Regions from separate parts of the Bradyrhizobium yuanmingense genome, predicted to be linked through region 2. Evidence: riboswitches for the same ligand, from Rfam matches in the RefSeq annotation. Region 2 holds a riboswitch; the other holds the start of a gene.
The links. A riboswitch is a leader RNA that binds a small molecule or an ion and turns the genes downstream of it on or off. The one in region 2 is predicted to bind cobalamin.
Positions count from the first base shown of each region.

Region 1: linked by a shared signal. The riboswitch ahead of metE (5-methyltetrahydropteroyltriglutamate--homocysteine S-methyltransferase) and the one ahead of N2605_RS12030 (DUF1636 family protein) in region 2 are both predicted to bind cobalamin.

Region 1 is NZ_CP104173.1:5,391,562-5,402,336, forward strand. Features, by position in the region: gene N2605_RS25405 (hypothetical protein) at 1,878-2,162, opposite strand; gene metE (5-methyltetrahydropteroyltriglutamate--homocysteine S-methyltransferase) at 4,134-6,470, opposite strand; cobalamin riboswitch at 6,576-6,777, opposite strand; gene N2605_RS25415 (nodulate formation efficiency C protein) at 7,641-8,465, shown strand; gene N2605_RS25420 (thermonuclease family protein) at 10,019-10,775, shown strand, end outside.
Region 2 is NZ_CP104173.1:2,575,796-2,586,570, reverse strand. Features, by position in the region: gene cobG (precorrin-3B synthase) at 1-656, opposite strand, end outside; gene cobN (cobaltochelatase subunit CobN) at 653-3,898, opposite strand; gene cobW (cobalamin biosynthesis protein CobW) at 3,898-4,947, opposite strand; gene N2605_RS12030 (DUF1636 family protein) at 4,944-5,318, opposite strand; cobalamin riboswitch at 5,413-5,634, opposite strand; gene cobO (cob(I)yrinic acid a,c-diamide adenosyltransferase) at 5,675-6,310, shown strand; gene N2605_RS12020 (cobyric acid synthase) at 6,318-7,766, shown strand; gene cobD (threonine-phosphate decarboxylase CobD) at 7,755-8,720, opposite strand; gene cbiB (adenosylcobinamide-phosphate synthase CbiB) at 8,732-9,673, opposite strand; gene cobU (bifunctional adenosylcobinamide kinase/adenosylcobinamide-phosphate guanylyltransferase) at 9,794-10,297, shown strand; gene cobS (adenosylcobinamide-GDP ribazoletransferase) at 10,294-10,775, shown strand, end outside.

The DNA.
Region 1 (10,775 bases), 2.8 Mb from region 2:
GCCGGCAAGTCTCTTCAGTATGGACAGCTGAAAACTCAGGCGCACGCTATGGACTCAAGGAAACGCCTCATAATACTTTTCTGGAGGTAAGCTTCAGAGCCGCGCGGCGAAAAGAGAGCTTCCTCCTTAAGCGCGATGCACGACACCCGCCTGCCGTCGCCGCGGTAAGCAACGTTTTCGACGGAATCGGCGACATCCCGACCAGAGTGTCCCGAAGAACGGTTCAGCATTAGATAGCTGTGTAGACCAGGAGTATGGCGAGTTCTCAACTGCCGCATTTGACTCATTTGAGATCAAACGACGTCGGTCGTAACCACGCCGTTGTACATCTTGACGAATGACGTCGCTCACAAAACGAACCGCCCTGCTTCTTTCGCTTCCAATTGCCGCCCGATCCCGCGCGAATCGTTCGTGTGTTGGGTTCAAATAGATATCGAACATTTAGCGTATCTCTAGGCACGAGCGTAGATCGGCCGTTCATCCATCTGGTGGCATCGAAGAACGGTCTTCTTTAGAGTCACCTGAGGATCGAATGATATTCCAAAGCTCCCGTCCTGGTCCGTGAAGACTGTGACGGCACGAGGGTGCCGCAATATGCGAGAGTGCTCTACGGGCCGCTGAGAGGGCACTCGATGATCGTCGACCTGAGACGAGGCGGAGAGTCCATCTAACTGGCTCAGCTACTTCGCGGCACTGCGGAGCCTACGCTGCGATTCTGGCAACTAGCTGATGCGGTATAAGCTTGACCAGTTCTAGCGAGCACGCCCCCGCCAGCTGTCAGGCGCGAAGCAACGGCTTTACGATCGTCGCCGCGGGGAAGCAGAGGATTACGTATATCGTCGGGACTAGTTGAAGTAATCCTCCGGCCCGCCTTCACGAAACGAGTGAGAGTAAAGCGGTGGACCCCCCGCCAACGATCCGCCTGTGGCGGTGTCGGACCGGGACCACCTGAAAGCGGTTCCGTTCAAGGATCCGAGCCAGCTCGGGGCAGGCGTCGTCGACCACAACGACGTCAGGAGCGACCGAAAGGACGTTGATATCTATGTAAAGGCTGGACAAGAGCAGGTCGTCATCGTCGTAAGTTGGGAAGTTATTTTTGAGTGGTTCCGGGGCGATTATCATGTCGCAATTGCGCATTGCTTCCGGCAAATAATCGGCCACCTCGCGAGACCGCACGAGCAACCGCCCCGGTGCAAGCGCTATGACCATGCTATCGATATGGCTATCGCTGAGCTTGTAGGCACGGTAGATTCGACATCGTCCCTCCAAATGGCGCTCCAGCCCAATCACATGCCATTGCGTGATTCTCGGTCGCAATATTTACGACCAGGTCGCGTCCCAAACGCAAACACTGCGCACCGTCCCACATCAGCTCCAGGCCAACGTCATAGGAGTGCGTTCCGGGATCGCTGATCGGTTCTGTTGGGCCACCGTTGTTGAGAGGACGTAGGAACGGCCAAATGACCTGTCGGTCATTAACGGGCGTGGCATCACTAACCATCGCGCGCCTTGTTCGAAATAGGACGCGAAGATTGGCTTGAGAAATTGCGTCTCGAAGTATTGTGATCGGAGCATGGGAGGAGTCTCGATCACTTCGTCTCCGCCCCGACCATTGTAAAGGACGAGGTATTTCCCCAATCGAGGCGCGGTTGTCGGACACAGTGTCCGTAGGCATCCGGGACGAACACGTGGTCCCGCCGGGCGCCCAAGACATCCATGCTGGTGGCGATACTATGACTGGCGAGGACGTGAACTACGAGCCTTGGCCGGTGTTGAAAAGGTCAGCTTCCGTGGGAAACTCGGAAGTGCGAGGCCGTTGTTTACCAGAAGAACTCGTCCTTGCGGGATGTTCGAAAGGCTGATGTGGACGGATTAGCTCATGCAGACGAGGTTCGAAGCTCCAGCACATCGGCGAAGATTGTCCAATCGCGGACACTCTTTTGCCTGCAGAAATGGGTCTCTGCCTGCTGAGCGGCAGCACTCAGCGAGGCGGCATCGACCTTGAAGGCTGCCTGGCACGCACGATGCTCGCCGCCGGTATCGTCACAAACGGTCTTAATAAACCGAACTTTAAATGAAGGCATGCCCCTCTCTTCCTGTGGTTCGCTTATCCAGTATTCTGCCATTCGCAGCGAGAGTATTTGATCTGCCTCAAGCAGCATCCCAAGAAGTCTGTACGCTCCTTTGAAGATAGGTCCAGACTGCAGCAGCGCGACGCGAGCCTCCTGCTGTCACGAAGAACCGCGAGCGCGTGTCTGTCCTGCCTGTCGTGTCGCACGCTGCTTTGAGCTGAGGAGCAGCGCCTCCTGGTCTGCTCATGCCGCTGACGGGCAAAATCAAGTCTCTCATCGAGGATTGTCTCGCAGAGACGATTGAGGCCACCATGCGCTATCACGCTCGAGATGCTGGGATTTATTCTTTGCTTGCTTTGATACTCAGCCGGCGGTTATAGGGAAGACCGCAGCGAACTTTACAGGCGATAGTTTCGTGAAGCACTGGCGCAAATGCCGGCGCATCGCGGGCTGATTTCTGATATGCGCCTGCGGCGGGGCTATAGCGCAAGCGATGAAGGCGCAATGAGACCAAGAACTCCGATCTTGCATCCGACGGTCCACCTGCCGCCGCGACAGCAAAGCCCATCATCAGGCTTGGGAGCCCTCGTTTCGATGAGCTCCGGTCCAGGACTTCAGCGCCAAGGCTTAAGGGTGGGATCAGCGCCGACAAGGCTAGCGACATCGAAAGGCGAAAAGCGAACTGAGCATCTGCGTGCACGGAGCCATGCAGGAAAAATGCTATCGTAGCCCATGGGCGCGAGTTGCGCCTCAAATCAACACGCTGGCGTGTTGCAGACAATGCGAGGCCCCGGCAGAAGCCCCAGTTCGGACATACCGACTGCGAACGCAAGCGTCTGCGGCTCGTAACAGCCGCTCGAGCACAACCTTTACCGGAGGCGCACCAAATTTGACTGGCATCAATGCTGCGTCGACTGCCTGCTCATAGAAGCGATGTTTCAGTAAGGTTAGACGCATGGCAGACAAAAGGACTTGCCGTCCCATGATGCATTCATGTCCCGGTATCAGCGGCCGATTTTTAGGAGTGCTTCCGGGCGCAGCCGAGCCGCGCGCCAATGACCTGCACATGATAAGCTGCGCCACTCGCGATGCCGCCTATCGATTCGACGGAAGCTCAGGGGCTGTTTCGTGGCGGAATTCTAAATATTTCAGTTCACGAGCGGATCGTGTTCCGTCACAACGGCGCCGCGGCCGATAGCCCTCTGCGGCGGACGCGATCGAGACCGCGGGCCGTCCGAGCGATCGGGCTTAGTCTGTCTGCGCGGAACCCGAGCGATGTGCGTAGTATTCACAAGGTTATCTGAATTTGTCAGCCCGCAGCAATGAACTCCGTCCAGGATCTAAGGGCGATCTCACCTGGGAGCGGCTCGAAACGGCGCCGCCCTTCGATCAGGATCTGGAGATTGCCGTGATCGAGGGCAATTCAATTCACCGGGTGGTCTTTTCTTGCCGCCGGGTCTTCGGCGGATGGATCAATGCGAATACCGGAGAGCACGTCGCCGTGCAGCCGACCCATTGGCGTATCTGGCCCGGATAACGGCGTTATCCTGCAAAATAGATTAGCGTGAGTTTGGGGCAGGACTGCCTTCGCCGCTCTCTCCTCGGGAACGATGTAGCCTCGATGGAATGAGCGAGCCTGACGGGCATCATCTCGGAACGGACCGAGCCCGCGGTGCGTGCCTTTGTGACGTCAGGCAATACTTCGTTCATTGCTGTCGCAGCCGCGCCAACGTGTTCATGAGCGACAAACCTCGGTCTAGATTTCTAAATCTCAGGCTTACGGTCTCGCATACCACGGTATAATTGAGTTACGATAACTTGGTGGTTTATATAGGCGCAGATTTTCGGTGAATGTTCGCACCGTGATCGATCCGTCGGCTATTCTCCTCCGTCGACGAAAGTAGCGCGATGCGTCAGCGTCGCTCCTCCGAGACTGTACTTCCGCCCGACCCCTAAGCGGGGCCGGGCGTTTTTTATCGACCCGACGGCTTGCCTCGAGATTGTGAGAGCGCAAATGACCACAAGGAATTAGCTCTGTCGAGAACAGACTCTAGCCTGGTTTTACGGATCGGATGCAGCGCGCAGTTCGCGGGCGGCAGCGACCATGTTGGTTAGCGCAGGCCGAACCTCCTCCCATTTGCGCGTTTTCAGGCCGCAGTCCGGATTGACCCAGAGCTGCGACTCCTGCAAGCGCGTCCGAGCCAGAGCCATCAGGTCCTTTATCTCGCTCGTCTCGGGGACGCGTGGAGAGTGAATGTCGTACACGCCCGGTCCGATTTGATTTGGATATTCGTACTTCCTGAATGCGTCCAGTAGCTCCATTTTCGAGCGCGACGTCTCGATCGAAATGACATCCGCATCCATTGCAGCGATTGCACCGATGATGTCGTTAAACTCGGAGTAGCACATATGTGTATGGATTTGCGTTTGATCGGCAACGCCCGACGAGCAGATGCGGAAGCAATCTCCGGCCCAATCGAGATATGCCTTCCACTCCAATTGGCGCAATGGCAATCCTTCCCGGAGTGCAGCTTCGTCGATCTGGATCATGGCCGCACCGGCATTCTCGAGATCGCGGACTTCGTCGCGGATCGTGAGCGCAAGCTGGCGGCAGACCTCGCTTCTGGGAATATCATCGCGAACAAAAGACCAGTTCAGGATCGTCACCGGTCCAGTCAACATCGCCTTCATTGGTTTGCTAGTTAGTGATTGCGCGTAGCGCCACCAGTCCAGCGTGATCGGCTTCGACCGCACTACATCGCCAAACAGGATCGGGGGCCGGACGCAGCGCGAACCATAGGACTGTACCCATCCATTCCTGGTAAATGCGAAGCCGGCGAGTTTCTCGCCAAAGTACTGCACCATGTCGTTGCGCTCGAATTCGCCGTGCACGAGCACGTCAAGACCGATGTCCTCCTGCCAACGTACCGCGCGGGCTATCTCCTCCTTGAGGAACCTGTCGTATTGTTCGTCGCTCATCGCGCCTCGCGCATGCGCCGCACGAGCATTTCGAACTTCTGCGGTCTGCGGAAACGATCCGATCGTCGTGGTAGGAAATGCGGGTAGTCCAAAGCGTTCCCTTTGGATCTCGGAGCGACGGGCAAATGGGCTGGCGCGCCGGCGCATTGTCTGGTCGATCGCCCTCATCCGGACAGCGACATTGGCGTCGCGGATCTTGGGCGAAGTCCGCCGGGCAGTCGCAGCGCATTCTGAATCGGCAAGAGCTGGTCCGACATTCTGGTCGCCGGCGAGTACCCGCGCCAGGATCGCAAGCTCTCGCATCTTCTGAACCGAGAAAGCAAGCCAGCTCTTGACGTCGGAAGTGAGCTCGGTCTCTAGTTCAACATCGACTGGCACGTGAAGCAGCGAGCAGGATGGAGCGAGCTGTACACGGTGCTTACCGAGCTTCGCAATCGCGGGCTCCAGCCGCTGGCGGAGCGAAGATAAGTTCGAGCGCCATACATTCCGGCCGTCGATGACACCGAGCGACATGACGAGATCACTTCGGCCCTCAGCGATGATCTGATCCAACAACTCTGGCGCACGCACAAGATCAAGGTGCAGACCGGAAACCGGGAGGCTCAGGGCGGTATCCAGATTGTCGCGTAAGTCGCCGAAATAGCTGGCAACCATGATCTTGATAGCCGGTCCCTCCTTGGCGAACCGGTTATAGGCGTGTAGCAATGACTTTCGCACCGCCTGGTCAAGATCAAGGACCAGGCAGGGCTCGTCAAACTGAACCCAACTTACACCTCGTTCGGCCAATTCATGCAGCACCTCGATATAGACCGGTATCAGATCATCCAGTAGGGAGAGGGGCTGGAACGCGCTATCGGCACTCTTGCCGAGCTTTAGGAATGTGACTGGCCCGATCAGGACAGGGCGGGTCTGAAAGCCAAGAGCCTTTGCTTCCTCATACTCTTCAATGGGTTTGCGAGAGCAGAGTCTGAACGCCTGTCCCCTGTAAAACTCGGGAACCATGTAGTGGTAGTTGGTGTCGAACCACTTAGTCATTTCCTGCGCGGGTGCGCCAGACCCCCGAGGTCCTAGGCCGCAACTCGCATCCTGGTCGTCGCATTGTGATCCGCGGGCCATGGCGAAGTACGTCTTGAGGGAAATGGATTCTCCTTTCGAGGCGTAGATCTCCGGGATGGCGCCAACCATGGCACTTGTATCGAGCATCTGATCATACAGCGAGAAGTCATTCGAGGGAATGATCGTGACGCCTAGAGATTTCTGACGAGCCCAGTTCGCTGCGCGCAGGCCGGATGCGTCCTCGTGCAACTGCCGTTCGCTGATCTTTCCGGACCAGTAGCTTTCGAGAGCGAGTTTGAGCTCACGCCGTGGACCGATGCGTGGCGTTCCGAGCGTAGCAACCGGAAGAGAGAGAGAAGACATAGCTAGCGTTAACCCCTGTTGGGGACAAAGGCCATGGCGGACGCAGGCAGGGGAAGTCGCGCGAGCGACGGCTGCTTGGCGCACCACCGAGACACCCCGTCCGTGGACCAATATATTGTCGGGGCAGGTCTCCTGGCTTGCAGGTCATCGCTCCTGTCCGGCCTTCCCGAAGCCGTGCAGGCTTCAGTGACATCATTGGACGTAGCTCGCCGCTTACAGTTGCGGGGGCAGCGCCGGCATTTGCACCGGCTTCCCTCTTAGCTCCGGATCCAATGGGAACCGGAGAACCTCGACGACTTGAATTAGCGGCAGGAGAACTCTTCCGTCAACCTCTCAGATTATGTGCTCCAAGCTAATCTGCGACATCTGCTAGGTGACTCACCATGCACCTCTATGATTAACCACCATCTAGAGACATTCTCTCATCACAGATGTCGTAATCAGACATGCCCCTGTCAGATGTCAAATTGAGCATCGGAGCTGCCTTGAGAAGGCGCCGTACGCCAGATCGATGATAGGGACAGCAGTCTGCGCGGCCAGGATTACCGCCATTCCAAGCAGAATGCAGAGGCGACTTCCGACCTCCAGCGGTTCGCGCAGCAAGTCCGCTGACCAGCTGTTCTTTCGACTAAAGGAGACATTGAACAGGCCCAACATACGCGGCGAACAGGTTGATTTGCGTGCCAGACAGACTTCAAGGTCGGGCTTAAGTCGGCTTCGTGTCGCCATCATGTAAGGCGAACGCCGACGGCAACGATAGGGAACCACACGGTCCACTGGCAGCCAACACACTCCCAATTCTGCAGGCACTTGGCATCGAGGCGTCCACCTTTTCCGCTAACTATCCGGTGCGGCACACGGATGCACAGGCTGTGGCGGATACAATGAATGGAAACATCGAAACGTGAGCAGGTCGGAAAGTCGACAAGATGAACACAAAGCCCGTGCGAATTTTCCGCCTATTGCCTGGCACGAAGAATGCAGATCCTCCGGAGGCGCAGACTCCTCCTGCTGGGCATGTCCAGCTCAGCGAATTGATGCTGCCGCTGGCGAGGGAAGTTAGCGGCGCGTGACGTGGAGGAAGGCACCTACTCGTGCGGGACAGCTAGCGGGTGCCCCGTCGCGTCTCCGTAACCTTCTTGCGCCCGCTCATAGCTGAAAGATGTCTGGATGAAACGCGATAGGCCGGGGGTTATGAAGAGACTGTGTGGAAGATCCGCGCTTCGGCTTTGGCTAGCTAGCTTTCTAATCTGCCTCGCCTGGCCGGCCGCCACGAGCAGCAATTCTCGCGCCAGCGACAACCCCCTTGTCGAGAGACTCAAGTCAACCTGGCGATCGCAAGATGGTGAAACGATAGAACAAATCATCTCCAATGTCTCGAAGGTGGCACAGTTCGTCCCTCAAATGTGGGGCGTCGCAGAACTTGGCGAAAACGACTTCGTTTTCGTTTCGTGGACCAGACACCGTGACAACAAATCAGACGAACAGTACGCTATCACCTGGAAAATCGCGCCCGACGGTACGATTGAACTTGCGTCAACATATGCGAAGCCGATGGAATTGGGCTGGCGCGCTCTGGCACTCTCGTTGATCGCCCGTGAAGTCGCAGATGGCGAAAGGGACGCAAATCTTCGCTTTCTGCATGATCCGACCAACTTCAACTTCGTGACTACCTCGCAAGGCCGGCTCGGCGATCTTCTGCGGCAGGGCAGCTGCACTATCGTTGAACCTGTTGGAGTGGACTACTTACCGAAGCAGGATGACAAGCCGACCGAGAAAGGTGATCTGTGGCGCGTTCTGCTCTTGGTGAACTGCAATATCCAAGGACCACGTTATTTTACGCACAACGGCGTCATCACTTTCGAAAAGAGTGAAGGAAGAGATTGGGAGCCACAATCCTCATTCGCCAAGCGCATCGCGAAATTTCCTCCTGGCTCATGGTTCCAACGCACCGAGCCAAAGGAAGAGGAAGACTTAGGAGAGAGAAGGCCTTAAGAAGTTCGCGCAGAGCAACATCGCGCCACGGCTCCTCCACAGCCGAGCGCCTCGGACCAACTAAAAAGACATACGCGCTCTGCAGTTGCGTTGTTTACGGCTCCGCAACAGTCAGGGCAGCCTTTCTCGCAGCCTTCGGCCCGTCATTGGAAAGGCCGGGCAGGCACGATTGCATTTTTCCGCGAGGCGTTGAGCTCAGCGGCGTGTACTCGTTTGCGAGATATTGTTTGCCCGCCTGCACTCCACCTATTGAGAGGACACCAACTTTGCGGGGGAACTAGCTTTCATGCATTCTTCACGTCTGACAATCCTTCCGTCCAAGGCCGATCCGGCGCCCGCGCCAGGCATTGCCAGTGTGAGCAATCCTACCTTTCAGATGGTACGAGGCAGCGAGTGCTGAGATGAAGCCGGCCAGGAGGCCGGCCGAAACGGAGCACTGTTAGCCCCCGAGCGCCCCCCATTGCGAGTGCGTAGGGCGATGAGCTACGGAGCCGTGGGGAGGAACGCCGAGGCCACACTGACTCTGCTCTAGATTTCCTCGCGCTCATTCAACTGCACGTCATAGATCCGGATTTGAAGCATGGGAAAACGCTTCTTTAGCTCTGCTCCACCTGCCCTGGCACCGTCTCTGGTTGCGAACTCGGCTCTGAGTCGGCCATCCACTTCAAGCGCGTAAGAAGAGATTGGTAGTTCCCGACCGGCTGCGACCATGTCATTCCCGTCGTGTAGTGAAGTGCTTAAGAAGGATGTGTAGCTTGAGTCGGCTAAACCGCACCAGAGCTATCCGCCCCAACTGCGGCGATGAGCAACCGCGTATTGTGGACTGACCTGCGTCAGGATGGCACTCGCGATTGTCCGAACACGTGGGCAACTTCCCCCCCCCGGTGGGGCTCTACGGCAAAGCCGCGGCTCAATATCGCAGCCTTTCCAATCCTGGAGTAGACGCCCACAGATGTGAGCTCGCTGGGGTAGAAACGCCACTACCCAAGAGCGGTCGCGCGTCGCGCCGCCTCAGTCAATCCCTGCACAAACGTTTGGGCGGTAGCATGAACAATTAGGGTGCAGCGCGGAGGAGCCAAAAGCCACAATGCGATTGGTATCAACGATCATCTTGTCTGGCGTAAGAAGGCAGCGGATTTGCGCGGTTTGCTCGAACAAAGGAGGTCCATCTACGCGCCGAAGTCCATCGCATCTACGTCTAACTCGGTCAGAGCGAACCAGACCAGATTTTTTTCGTGACAAGAGTTTAGGGCGACTTTCATTGGCCTCGGCGGAACCGTCTGCAGCGTCCAGTTCGCCGATGGGAATCGTCACCAACCATAGTAGGTTGCTCCTCCATGCGTGACCCAACCGCGAGCGCCGACGCTTCATAGTCACTCACATTTTTACACAAGGAGAGAGCACAGCATTCCGAGGCCCAGGGTTCGCCAGATCCGAGTTCGGCGCAACCGGCGAGGATCTCCCTCCTCAGGTCGAGAGAGTACAGTGCGATCCCAGTGAGAGAGCCGCCGATACTCAAAGGGTACCGCCGCACACAAGCCGGAAGAAACCTCTTGATCCTTACGCAGCGTCAGGGCGTAGGTTTGAACTCACGCCAAGCTCTCATAAAGCACACATCGAAAGATGCCGGCGGAACGGACATCTGCGGTCGAGCAGTCGAATGTATCGGCGCCGTATCGTGCGTGAACATGGATCAGGAGCGAATGGTTGTAATTGGGATGAGGCACCGCGAAATCATATTCGCATTGCTCACTCTCATCACATCTCCGGTGTGCGCCGCGACACTCAGCGGTGCTCCGCGCATCCTCGACGGCAATACGATCGAGATCGAGCAAATCAACGTTCGGCTCTCAGGCATCGAAGCTCCTGACACTGATCAGATTTGCCTCGATTCCCAGGGCCGGAAATGGGCCTGCGGCGTAGCTGCTCGTGACGAGCTTATTAAGCATTCGAATGGGCGAAAGTGGAATTGTCATACCCAAAGAGTCGATGAGTACAGGCGAACCCTCGGCAGCTGCTTCATCGAAGGGGAGGATGTGAACGCCTGGATGGTACGCTCGGGCTGGGCACTATCGGGCTGGCCACTATCGGTTGGCGCATCTCAACACACCTATGCCGTCTATGAGTTGGTGGCGAGCACAGCCTCTACGGGGCTGTGGTCTGGGGCGTTCATCGCGCCCTGGGACTGGCGTCGCCGCAACGGGCGCACGATTATCGTCGGCGCGAAGTCGGTTCCGATCGACGCTCAGGAGGTCCTGCTTGGATCCGCCCTGCTATCGGAACCGCCATCGCCCGAGTGCCTGATAAAAG
Region 2 (10,775 bases):
TCGCCGCGCAAGGATTGAGGCAACACGGCGCCGGATGCGATGTGGGCTGCCATGCGCCCTCGCCCGCCGTTTGCACCGCCGGAGATGATGAACCAGCTTGCGAGCGCCAGCGCCGCGCTCACCGCCTGTCCGCGTTCAACGGAACGACCGAGCTTGGCGCCATCGGCCCGCACCAGGAGACCGCCCGAGCGGTCGCGCTCGATGCGGATGTCGGCGGAATCGCCGGCGAGAACACGCGACCGCCCGTCATCGATGGCGAAGCCGAACTTGGTGGGAAGCGCCAGGCCAGAATCGGCAAGCGCCTCCTCGAGCTCCGCGGCGAGCGACTGCGTTTCGTCGCCGTTGCTCCAGAACGGCGTCACCAGGATGTTGCGCCTGGCTTCGATGTCGGCGTCGGGATCGAGCAGCGCCAGTTGCGCCAGACCATCGAGCAACGGCCGATGGCCGTCCTCCTGAACGCCCCTGATCTGCAGATTGGCCCGGCTCGTGACGTCGATTAGACCGTTGCCGAAGCGCTCGGCGAGTTCCGCAAGCCCGGAGATTTGTGGTGCTTCAAGGCGTCCCCCGAACGGACGCACGCGCACCACGAGCCCGTCGCCCGATTGCATCGGGCGCAGCGCGCCGGGACACCAACCCTTGACCGTGGTCGCGCTCATGAGGCCTCCCGCAGCGCCGCTGCAATCGAATTGCGGCGGGTTCGCCAGAGCGAGGCTTCGCGCAGGCGCGTGAAGCAGGTTTCCATCGCGGCGAGTGCGGACGGATTTTCGTGCGCCATGAAGGCGCGGACGTCGTCGTTGCCGAGTGTCGCGTCGTAATAGAGGTCGAACAGATGCGGCGGCACCGCGCCGGCGAGATGCGCGAAGGCGGCCATGTGCTCCAGCGTCGCGGTGATCTCGGCGGCGCCGCGGAAACCGTGGCGCATCATGCCGGAGATCCAGGCCGGATTGGCCGCCCGTGCGCGAACGACGCGCGAGATCTCTTCCGTCAGCGTGCGCGCATGCGGCTCGCCGGGCCGCGTCGCATCGAGGTGATAGAGCGACGGCACGCCTGCGCCGAGGTTCGCGGCTGCCGCGGCGATGCCTGCCTCATGCGCGGCATAGTCGGCGGCCAGCAGCAGATCGGTTTCGGGCAAGTCCTGGACATGGACAAAAGCATCGGCGGACGCGAGACGCTGTTCGATACCAGCGCGATCCGGCTGCATCGCGCCATCGGCAGAGAACGCCCAGGACGATGCCGACAGCCACGCTTCGCCTGCGGCCTCGCGCGTGTCCGGCGTGAAGGCATCCGGGATAGCCGAGAGGCCGACGCCGTATTGTCCCGGCCGCGGCGCGAACACGCGGGACGCACGCTGGCGATAGGGATTCTCATCGCCCTCGTCCTCGCGCGCGGCGAGCGCCTCGGCGGCGGCTTCGAACAATTGCCCGAGCCCCGCGAAGACGTCGCGGAACAGGCCGGATACCCGCAGGGTGACGTCGATGCGCGGACGGCCGAGCTCGGCCGGCGCGATGATGTCATAACCGGTGACACGGCCGGAAGCGTGATCCCAGCGCGGCGCAAGGCCCGCCAGATGCAGCGCCATCGCAAACTCTTCGCCTGCGGTGCGCATGGTCGCCGACCCCCAGAGATCGATGACGAGGCCCTTCGGCCAGTCGCCGTGATCCTGCAAGTGACGGCGCAGCAGCTCTTCGGCGAGTTTTATCCCCTGCGCATGCGCCGACGGTGTCGGCACCGCACGCGGGTCGACGGCGAAGAGATTGCGCCCGGTCGGCAGCACATCCTGACGCCCGCGATACGGGGAGCCCGACGGCCCGGGGGCAACGCGTTTTCCGGCGAGCGCGGAACGCAATGCATCGCGTTCCGCATCGGCACAAGCGCCGCGGCCGAACACGTGCAGGCCGTCGCCGAACTGGCTCTCCTTGAGATCGCAGACGAAGCGGTCGATTCGCGGGATGGCTTCGGCTGGTGCTGCCGAGGCATCGAGGCCGAGATCGTCTTCGAGGCCCGCCACTCGCGCCTCGTCGCGGATCGCCGCGATCAGGCGTTGGCGACGGGCGGGATCGAGGCCGTCAGCGGTCGAATACTCATCGAGCAACCGTTCCAGCCGACGTAGACCTTCCGGCACCGCGGATGTCTCAAGCGGCGGCGGCAGATGACCGATCGTGACCGCGCCGATGCGCCGCTTGGCCTGCGCGGCCTCGCCGGGATCGTTGACGATGAAGGGATAAATGACGGGCAGGTCGCCGATCAGCGCTTCCGGCCAGCACGCTTGCGACAGCGCCACGGATTTTCCGGGCAGCCATTCCAGCGTGCCGTGCGCGCCCATGTGCACGGCGGCATCACAGCCTTGCTGCCGGAGCCAGAGATAGAACGCGACATAGGCGTGGCGCGGCGTGCGGGCGAGATCGTGATAATCGGCATCGCGCGAGGCCGCATCGCCGCGCTCGGGCTGGACTGCGATGATCGACCGGCCGCATTGGATCGCAGCGAAGTAGAACGCGCCGTCGCGGCAGCTCGGATCGTTCTCCGGTGCGCCCCAGGCCTGCACGAGATCGTGCTGCAAGGATTGCGGCAGGCGCGCCAGCCCCGTGCGATATTCGGCGACGCCCCAGGTCAAGCTCTGCTTCAATAGTTTTGCGCCGAGCGCATCGACCGGCGCAACGTCGAAGCCGACCTCCGCGAGATCGGAGATCAACGCCTCGACCGACGCCAGCGCGTCGAGCCCGACGGCGTGCGCGATCTGATGCGGCCGGCCCGGATAGTTCGAGAGCACGATCGCCAGCCGCTTCTCGCCGGCGGGCTTCTCCGCGAGGCGACGCCAAGCCGCGACGCGCGTGGCAACGGCGTTGACGCGCTCTTCGTCGGGCCTGTGCGCTAGATGCGCGAATTGCAGATCGGGATCGCGCTGACCGGCCGATTTGAAACTCACCACGCCTGCGAACAGGCGGCCGTCGACCTCCGGCAGCACGACATGCATCGCGAGATCGCCGGGCGACAGGCCACGCAGTGATTCCGCCCAATCTTCGCGCCGCGCCGTCGAGAGCGCGACCTGGAACACCGGACAGGACGCGGCATCGAACGGCGTCGTGCCGTCATCGCCAAGGGCCGAGAACGCCGTCGCATTGACGATCGCCGCCGCAGGATGTTGCGCCAGATGCGCGCGCAGCCAGTCGGCAACGCCCGGCGCCTTCAGCGAGGTGACGAACACGCCGTAGGCGTCAAATCCCTTCTCGCGCAGCGCCGCAATCAAGGCGTCGACCGGCCCCGTATCGGCGGCCGTGAGATAGGAGCGATAGAACGTCACGAGTGCGCGCGGCTTGCCCTCGCCAACTGGCGCGGCAATGACACCGCGCGCGGGATCATAGAATCCCATCTCGGGCACGGTCATCTCGCCGATGACCGGGCCGGCATAAAGGCCTGAGGCCAGCGCGAGCTGCGCGATCGCGGCTTGCGCGGCGACCGGACCACCGGTGTCGCAGAGCACCTTGAGCCGCCGCAGCGTCGAGACCGGCAGGGTCGAGTACGCATCCAGCCGCGCGTCGTCGCGGCCGTCCGCCGGCAGCACGGCGAGCACGATGTTGCGCTCTTGCGCGAGTTGCTGGAGCGCCGCAAGCCCGTACGCCCAATAGGATTCCCCGCCGATCAGGCGCACCATTATGCCGCGGGCCTGCGACAGCGTGCGCTCGATATAGGTGTCGACCGACAGCGGATGCCGCAGCTCCGCGAGATTGGCCAGCCGCAGCGACGGCAGGCTGCCCCGACCGCGGCGCCAGCCGGCCGCAAACGCGGCCAAATCGGAATCCGAATACGAGAGCACCACGAGATCGGCCGGGTCCTGGCCGATGTCTCTTGGCGTCGCGGTCTCCTCGAGACCGCGGCTCTCGCGGAAGACGACGTGCATCAGATACCAAGTCCTGAAAGACCAAGTCCTGCCTTGATGGCGGCCTCGTCGATATCGCCATGCTCGCCGATCACGACGAGCTTCGACTGTCTGAGACCCGCGCCCCAGGGCTTGTCGAACTGATGGCGCACCCGCTCGCCGACCGCCTGCAACAACAGGCGCATCGGCTTGCCAGCGACCGCGATGTACCCCTTCGCCCGCAGCACGTTCTGCTCGCGCGCCAGTTTCTGGACCGATGCGACCAGCGCGTCGATGTCGGCGACCTCCGGAAGGTCAATCACGACCGAGGCAAAATCATCGTGCTCGTGCTCCTCCTCGCCGTCATGATGCGATGGCCGCGCGGCGAGATCATTCTCGGCGGCCGCACCGAGGCCGAGGATGACGCGCGCGTCGATCGCGCCATCGGTGACCGGCAGCATCGGCACGCGGCGCGGCATCTCGGCTGTGATCGCCGCCTTTGCGGCTTCGATTCCGGCTGCGCCCGCAAGGTCGGCCTTGGTCAGCAGCACGATGTCGGCGCAGGCGATCTGGTCCTCGAACACTTCTGACAGCGGCGTCTCGTGATCGAGATTGTCGTCCGCCGCGCGCTGCGCTTCCACCGCAGCCGGATCCGGCGCGAAGCGGCCGGCCGCGACGGCCTCGGCGTCGGCCAGCGCGATCACGCCGTCGACCGTGATGCGCGAGCGGATCTCCGGCCAGTCGAACGCCTTCAGCAGCGGCTTTGGCAGCGCCAGGCCCGAGGTCTCGATCAGGATGTGATCGGGCCGCACCGGGCGCGCCAAGAGTTGCTCCATGGTCGGAATGAAATCGTCGGCGACGGTGCAGCAGATGCAGCCATTGGCGAGCTCGACGATGTTCTCCTCCGGGCAGTTCGCATCGGCGCAGGACCTCAGGATCTCGCCGTCGACGCCTTCGCTGCCGAACTCGTTGACGAGCACGGCGAGCTTCTTGCCGCCGGCATTGCTGAGCAGATGCTGGATCAGCGTCGTCTTGCCGGAGCCCAGGAAACCCGTGACGACCGTAACCGGGACTTTTGCGAGCGAGTTCATTCAGCGGCCTCCGGCACGACGGTAACAGGGGGAATACGGGCAAGCGACTGCTTGCGGAAGATTTCGGGACGGCTGCGCCAGGGCACGATTCCGTCGGGCGCCGCCGCGTAGGCCGCAGCACCTGCGACCACGTCCTGCGCATTCGCATCGGAGAGGCGGCCATAGACATAGGACCAGCGGCCGGGCGCGCTGAGCGCGACCGAGCAGCCCTGGCTGCACGCCGACAGGCATTCGACGGGAACCACGCTGACGCCCTCGGGCACGCCGGCCTCGAGGATCGCGCCATGCAGGCGCTTGCCGGGCGTCGTCTCGCCCTCGCCGAGCGTCTGGCCGGCGCGGCAGGTGATGCAGACATGAAGTGTGACGGTCATCGCCTCTTCCAGATAACAGCGGGAGGCGATGAGGCGCACGGACCATTCTCCAGAAAGGCCCGCTTCCCCGTCGCGGAACACCCCGTCCGCCGGTCCAAAACTCGTCGCGCTGGCAGGTCTCCCGGCTTGCGGAGCAGGGTTTTGGCCCTTCGATCCCCGCCTTCCCGATTCCAAAAGGAATCAGTGGCTTCGGGCATCTCTCCGGTCACGGTCGCGGGGGCGGCTGCAGTTTGGACCCAAATCTTTGCGGATTCGGACCCTATCGCATTCCCTCTTCGCCTGTCATAGGACAGGAACCAACGCCAGGCCACCATTTGCCGGTGGCCGCCACTTGTCAAGCCGAAGGACCGGGACCGATGACGCCTGAACCGGAAACCCACACGACCGAGGAAACCGACGCCCGCCACGCCGCCAAAATGGCGAAGAAGAAGGCCGCTCGCGACAAGATCATGGCGACCAAGAGCGGCGAAAAGGGCCTGATCATCGTCCATACCGGCGCGGGCAAGGGCAAATCCTCCTCGGCTTTCGGCATGATCGTCCGCTGCGTCGCGCATGGCTTCCCTTGTGCGGTGGTGCAATTCATCAAGGGTGCCTGGGATACGGGCGAACGGCGCCTGCTCACCGGCCATTTCGGCGAACTCTGTCAGTTCCACGCGATGGGCGAAGGCTTCACCTGGGAGACGCAGGACCGTGCCCGCGACATCGCTGCAGCGCGCGCCGGTTGGGAGAAGGCCAAGGAGCTGATCCTCGACGAGCGGCTGCGCATGGTCGTGCTCGACGAGATCAACATCGCGCTGCGCTACGACTATCTCGACATCGCCGAAGTCGTCGAATTCCTGACGACGCAAAAGCCTGCGATGACGCATGTCGTGCTCACCGGTCGCAACGCCAAGGACGAGCTGATCGAGATCGCCGACCTCGTCACCGAGATGACGCTGGTCAAGCATCCGTTCCGTTCCGGCATCAAGGCGCAGGCCGGCGTCGAGTTTTGAAGGCACGATGGCACCTGCGTTGATGATTCAGGGGGCCGGCTCGGACGTGGGCAAGTCGCTCATCGTCGCCGGCCTCGCGCGCGCCTTTACGCGCCGTGGTCTGCGCGTGCTGCCGTTCAAGCCGCAGAACATGTCGAACAACGCCGCGGTCACCGTCGATGGCGGTGAGATCGGCCGCGCCCAGGCGCTGCAGGCCCTCGCCGCCGGTGTCGAGCCGCACACCGACATGAACCCGGTGCTGCTCAAGCCCGAGACCGATGTCGGCGCGCAGGTCGTCGTCCACGGCAAGCGCATCGCGACCGCACGCGCGCGCGACTACGCGGCGATGAAGCCGTCGCTGATGGGCGCGGTGCTGGAGAGCTTTGAACGGCTGAAGGCGCGGGCCGATCTGGTGCTGGTCGAAGGCGCCGGCAGTCCGGCCGAGGTGAATTTGCGCAAGTCCGACATCGCCAATATGGGCTTTGCCCGCAAGGCGAATGTGCCGGTCGTGCTGGTCGGCGACATCGACCGTGGCGGTGTCATCGCCCAGCTGGTCGGCATCAGGACGGTGATCGACCCCGACGATGCCGCGATGATCTCTGGCTTCGTCATCAACAAGTTCCGCGGCGATCCCACGCTGTTCGACGACGGCTACAGGCTGATCGAGCAAAAGACTGCATGGCGCGGCCTCGGCGTGCTGCCCTGGTTCCCGCGTGCCGGCGAGCTGCCGGCCGAAGACGCGCTCGGCCTGCGCGATGCGCGCAAGCCGGGCCAATGCAAGATCGCCTGCCTGGCGCTATCGCGCATCGCCAATTTCGACGATCTCGATCCTCTCAAGCTCGAGCCGGGCGTCGATCTCGTGATGGTGCGCCCGGGCGAGGCGATCCCGGGCGACGTGCGCCTCGTCATCATCCCTGGCTCAAAATCCACCCGCGGCGACCTCGCCTTCCTGCGCGCGCAGGGCTGGGACATCGACCTGCTCGCGCACCACCGCCGCGGCGGCCACGTGCTCGGCCTCTGCGGCGGCTATCAGATGCTGGGGCGCAGCGTCGCAGACCCCGAAGGCATCGAGGGGCCTGCGGGCGACACGCCGGGCCTCGGGCTTCTCGATGTCGAGACGGTGATGAGCCCGCAGAAAACGCTGACACGTGTTGCGGCCGTGCATGCGGCGACGGATCAGCCGATCCAGGCTTACGAGATCCATATCGGCCACACCGACGGCCCGGATCGCGCCCGCCCCTTCGCCAAGCTGGACGGCGAGGCAGAAGGCGCGATCTCCAGGGACGGCCGTGTGCAGGGCAGCTATCTGCACGGCCTGTTCACGTCGGATGATTTCCGCAAGGCCTACCTCGCCAAACTCGACATTCCCGCAGGCGACGAGCCCTATCACGCCAGCGTCGAAAGCGCGCTCGAGGCGCTGGCCGATCACATCGAAAAGCATCTCGACGTCGAAGGCCTGCTCGCGCTAGCGCGCTAGGGCCTCGGCAAGGCGCGTCCATTCGGCTTCGCTGCCGGGGAGCCCGAGGCGCAGCCATGTCGGCTGTTGCGCGAACACGCGGGACCAGATGTGGCTGCGCGCGAGCCTCTCCTGCGCAGCCACCGCGTCGCCCGTTTCGTACAAGCGAAACAGCGGTGTGCCGCCGATGAGCCGCCAGCTTCGCGAATGCGCCATTGCATCGAGGCGAACACAGTCGCGCGCGAGCCGCGCCGACGTCGCCTCGGCCCAAGTCTGATCGCGCAAGGCACGACAGCCGATTTCGATCGCCGCGCCCGAAACAGGCCATGGACCCGACACGGCGGCAAGCTTGTCGATGTCGGCGGCATGACCGATGGCGAAGCCGAGCCGCAGGCCGGCCAACCCATAAAACTTTCCGAAGGAACGCAGGATCAACAGTCCTGGTCGATCCGCGTCCAGTGCAAGCGACAGCTGCGGATCGGGATCGGCAAAGCTCTCATCTACAACGAGACGGCCGACGCGCGGCAACAGCGCGAGCAGATCCTTGCGCGAATGGCACCGCCCGTCGGGATTGTTGGGATTAACGACGATGGCGAGGTCTGCACCCGCCAGCGCATCGAACTCCGTAATCTCGTGGACATCCAAGCCGGCGGCCGACAGGACGCCGGCGTATTCATTGTAGGTCGGCGCGAGGATGCGCGCCCGCCCCGGCGCCGCGAGTTGCGGCAGCAATTGAATGGCGGCCTGAGCACCGCCCATCGCAACGATCGGTGCGCTCGTGCGGTAGCCGTGCCGCGCCGCCTGATGCAATGCCTCGATCTCGGAGCGTGACGGCAGCGCGCTCCACGCGCGTGCGCTTACCTCGCCCACGGGATAGGGCACCCGGTTGATCCCGGTCGACAGATCGATCCAATCCTCTGCGCGTCCGCCGAAACGCCGCTGGGCCAGATCGAGATTTCCACCGTGCTCGCGCATGCCCCGTTGTTTCACGCGAAAGCCAGGATCGCAAGCACGCCGGCGACCAGCAGCATGGCGCGACGATAGACTGTCAGCGCCTCGGTGATATCGGCGGCGCGCGGATCGCGCGCACCCTCGTTCAGCCAGGGCTCGTTGGTCGCGTTGCCGTGATAGATGCGGGGGCCGCTGAGCCGCACGCCGAGTCCGCCCGCCATCGCCGCTTCCGGCCAGCCGGCATTGGGCGAGCGATGCCGGCGCGCATCGCGCGTCATGCACGCCAATGCCTCCGACCGTTGCGGTGCCAGCAGCACGAACAGAAATCCGGTCAGCCGCGCCGGGATGAAATTGGCGACATCGTCGATGCGCGCTGCCGCCCAGCCAAAGGCTTCGTGTCGTTCGCTGCGGTGGCCGATCATGGAGTCCAGCGTGTTGATCGCCTTGTAGGCGAGGATACCGGGCAAGCCCAACAGCGCGCCCCAGAACACCGGCGCGACGATGCCGTCGGAGGTGTTTTCGGCAAGACTCTCGATTGCCGCGCGCGCAATGCCGGCCTCATCGAGGCTTGCGGGATCGCGGCCGACGATGCGCGAGACCGCGTCGCGCGCCGCGGCAACGTCGCCGGCCAGCAAGGGCGTGGCGACGGCAGCCACATGATCATGCAGCGAGCGCAGCGCGACCAATGGCCAGGCCAGGATGCCAATCAGCACGATCTGGATCCAGCCCGAAGGAAGCAGTGATTGCAGCGCCCAGCCGAGCGCCGCGGAGAGCGCGATCACCGCAAGCGCGCCGGCGACGCCCGCGGCTCGGCGCAACGCCGGCGGATCGGACGCGCGATTCAAGGCGGTGTCGATGCCGGCAATCAGCCCGCCCAGCCAGGTGACGGGATGCCCGATCCGCGCGAACAGCCACGCCGGCCAGCCCAGAAGGGCATCCACCGCCATCGCCACCACCATCGCGCCCGCAAAGTCCACATCCAGCTCCTGTCCCGCCCCTGTTGCGCAAGACGGCGGCCGAGCGCAAGCCCCTCGCTGCCTGATTTCGGCTTTGTCTTTGGCCGCGTTTGATGATTAGTGCTGCGGCAGGAGACCTTTATGGCCATCATCTTGATCACCGGCGGGGCGCGATCGGGCAAGAGCACCCGGGCGGAGGCGCGCGCGCGCAGCTTTGCCGGCCAGCCCGTCTACGTCGCGACGGCCGAGGCGCTCGACGGCGAAATGCAGGAACGCATCGCAAGACATCGCGCGCGGCGCGGAGCCGATTGGATCGAGCGCGAGGTGCCGCTCGATCTCGTGCCCGCGCTGCTCTCGACCGAAGGTGGCGGCGCGAGGCTGGTGGACTGCCTGACGCTGTGGCTCTCCAACCTGATGCATGCGGCGCGCGATTGGGAGCGAGAGGTGAGAGAGCTCGCCGACACGCTGCCCCGCCTCAACAGCCCCGTCGTGCTCGTCACCAACGAGGTCGGCCTCGGCATCGTGCCCGACAACGCGCTGGCGCGCAGCTTCCGCGATGCCGCCGGAATCATGAACCAGATCATTGCCGGTGTCGCCGACGAGGTCGAGTTCGTCGTCGCCGGCCTGCCGTTGAAGCTGAAATGATCCCGCGCGCCGAGCACCTCAAGGACATCCTCGCCGATCTCAAGATGGCGACATCGTTCGTGACGATCCTGCCGGTGGCATCCTCGAAGCCTGCGGGCGACGGCGCCGTTGCGCGGGCAATGTGGGCGCTGCCGGTCGCGGGACTGCTGGTCGGCCTCGCCGGCGCCCTCACTTACAAGATCGCCATTCGCTTCGGACTGACGCCGAGCCTTGCCGCCCTCCTTGTGCTAGCCACGACCGCCCTCATCACCGGCGCGCTGCACGAGGACGGACTTGCCGACACCGCGGACGGCCTCGGCGGCGGCCGCACGCGCGAGCGCAAGCTCGAGATCATGCGCGACAGCCGGATCGGGACCTATGGCGTCTGCGCCCTGATCCTATCGTTCGGCCTGCGCTGGAGCGCGCTTGCGACGATCGCAAATCCATGGGCCGTCATGCTCGCGCTGTGCGCGGCGCACGTTGCTGCCCGTGCCGGCCT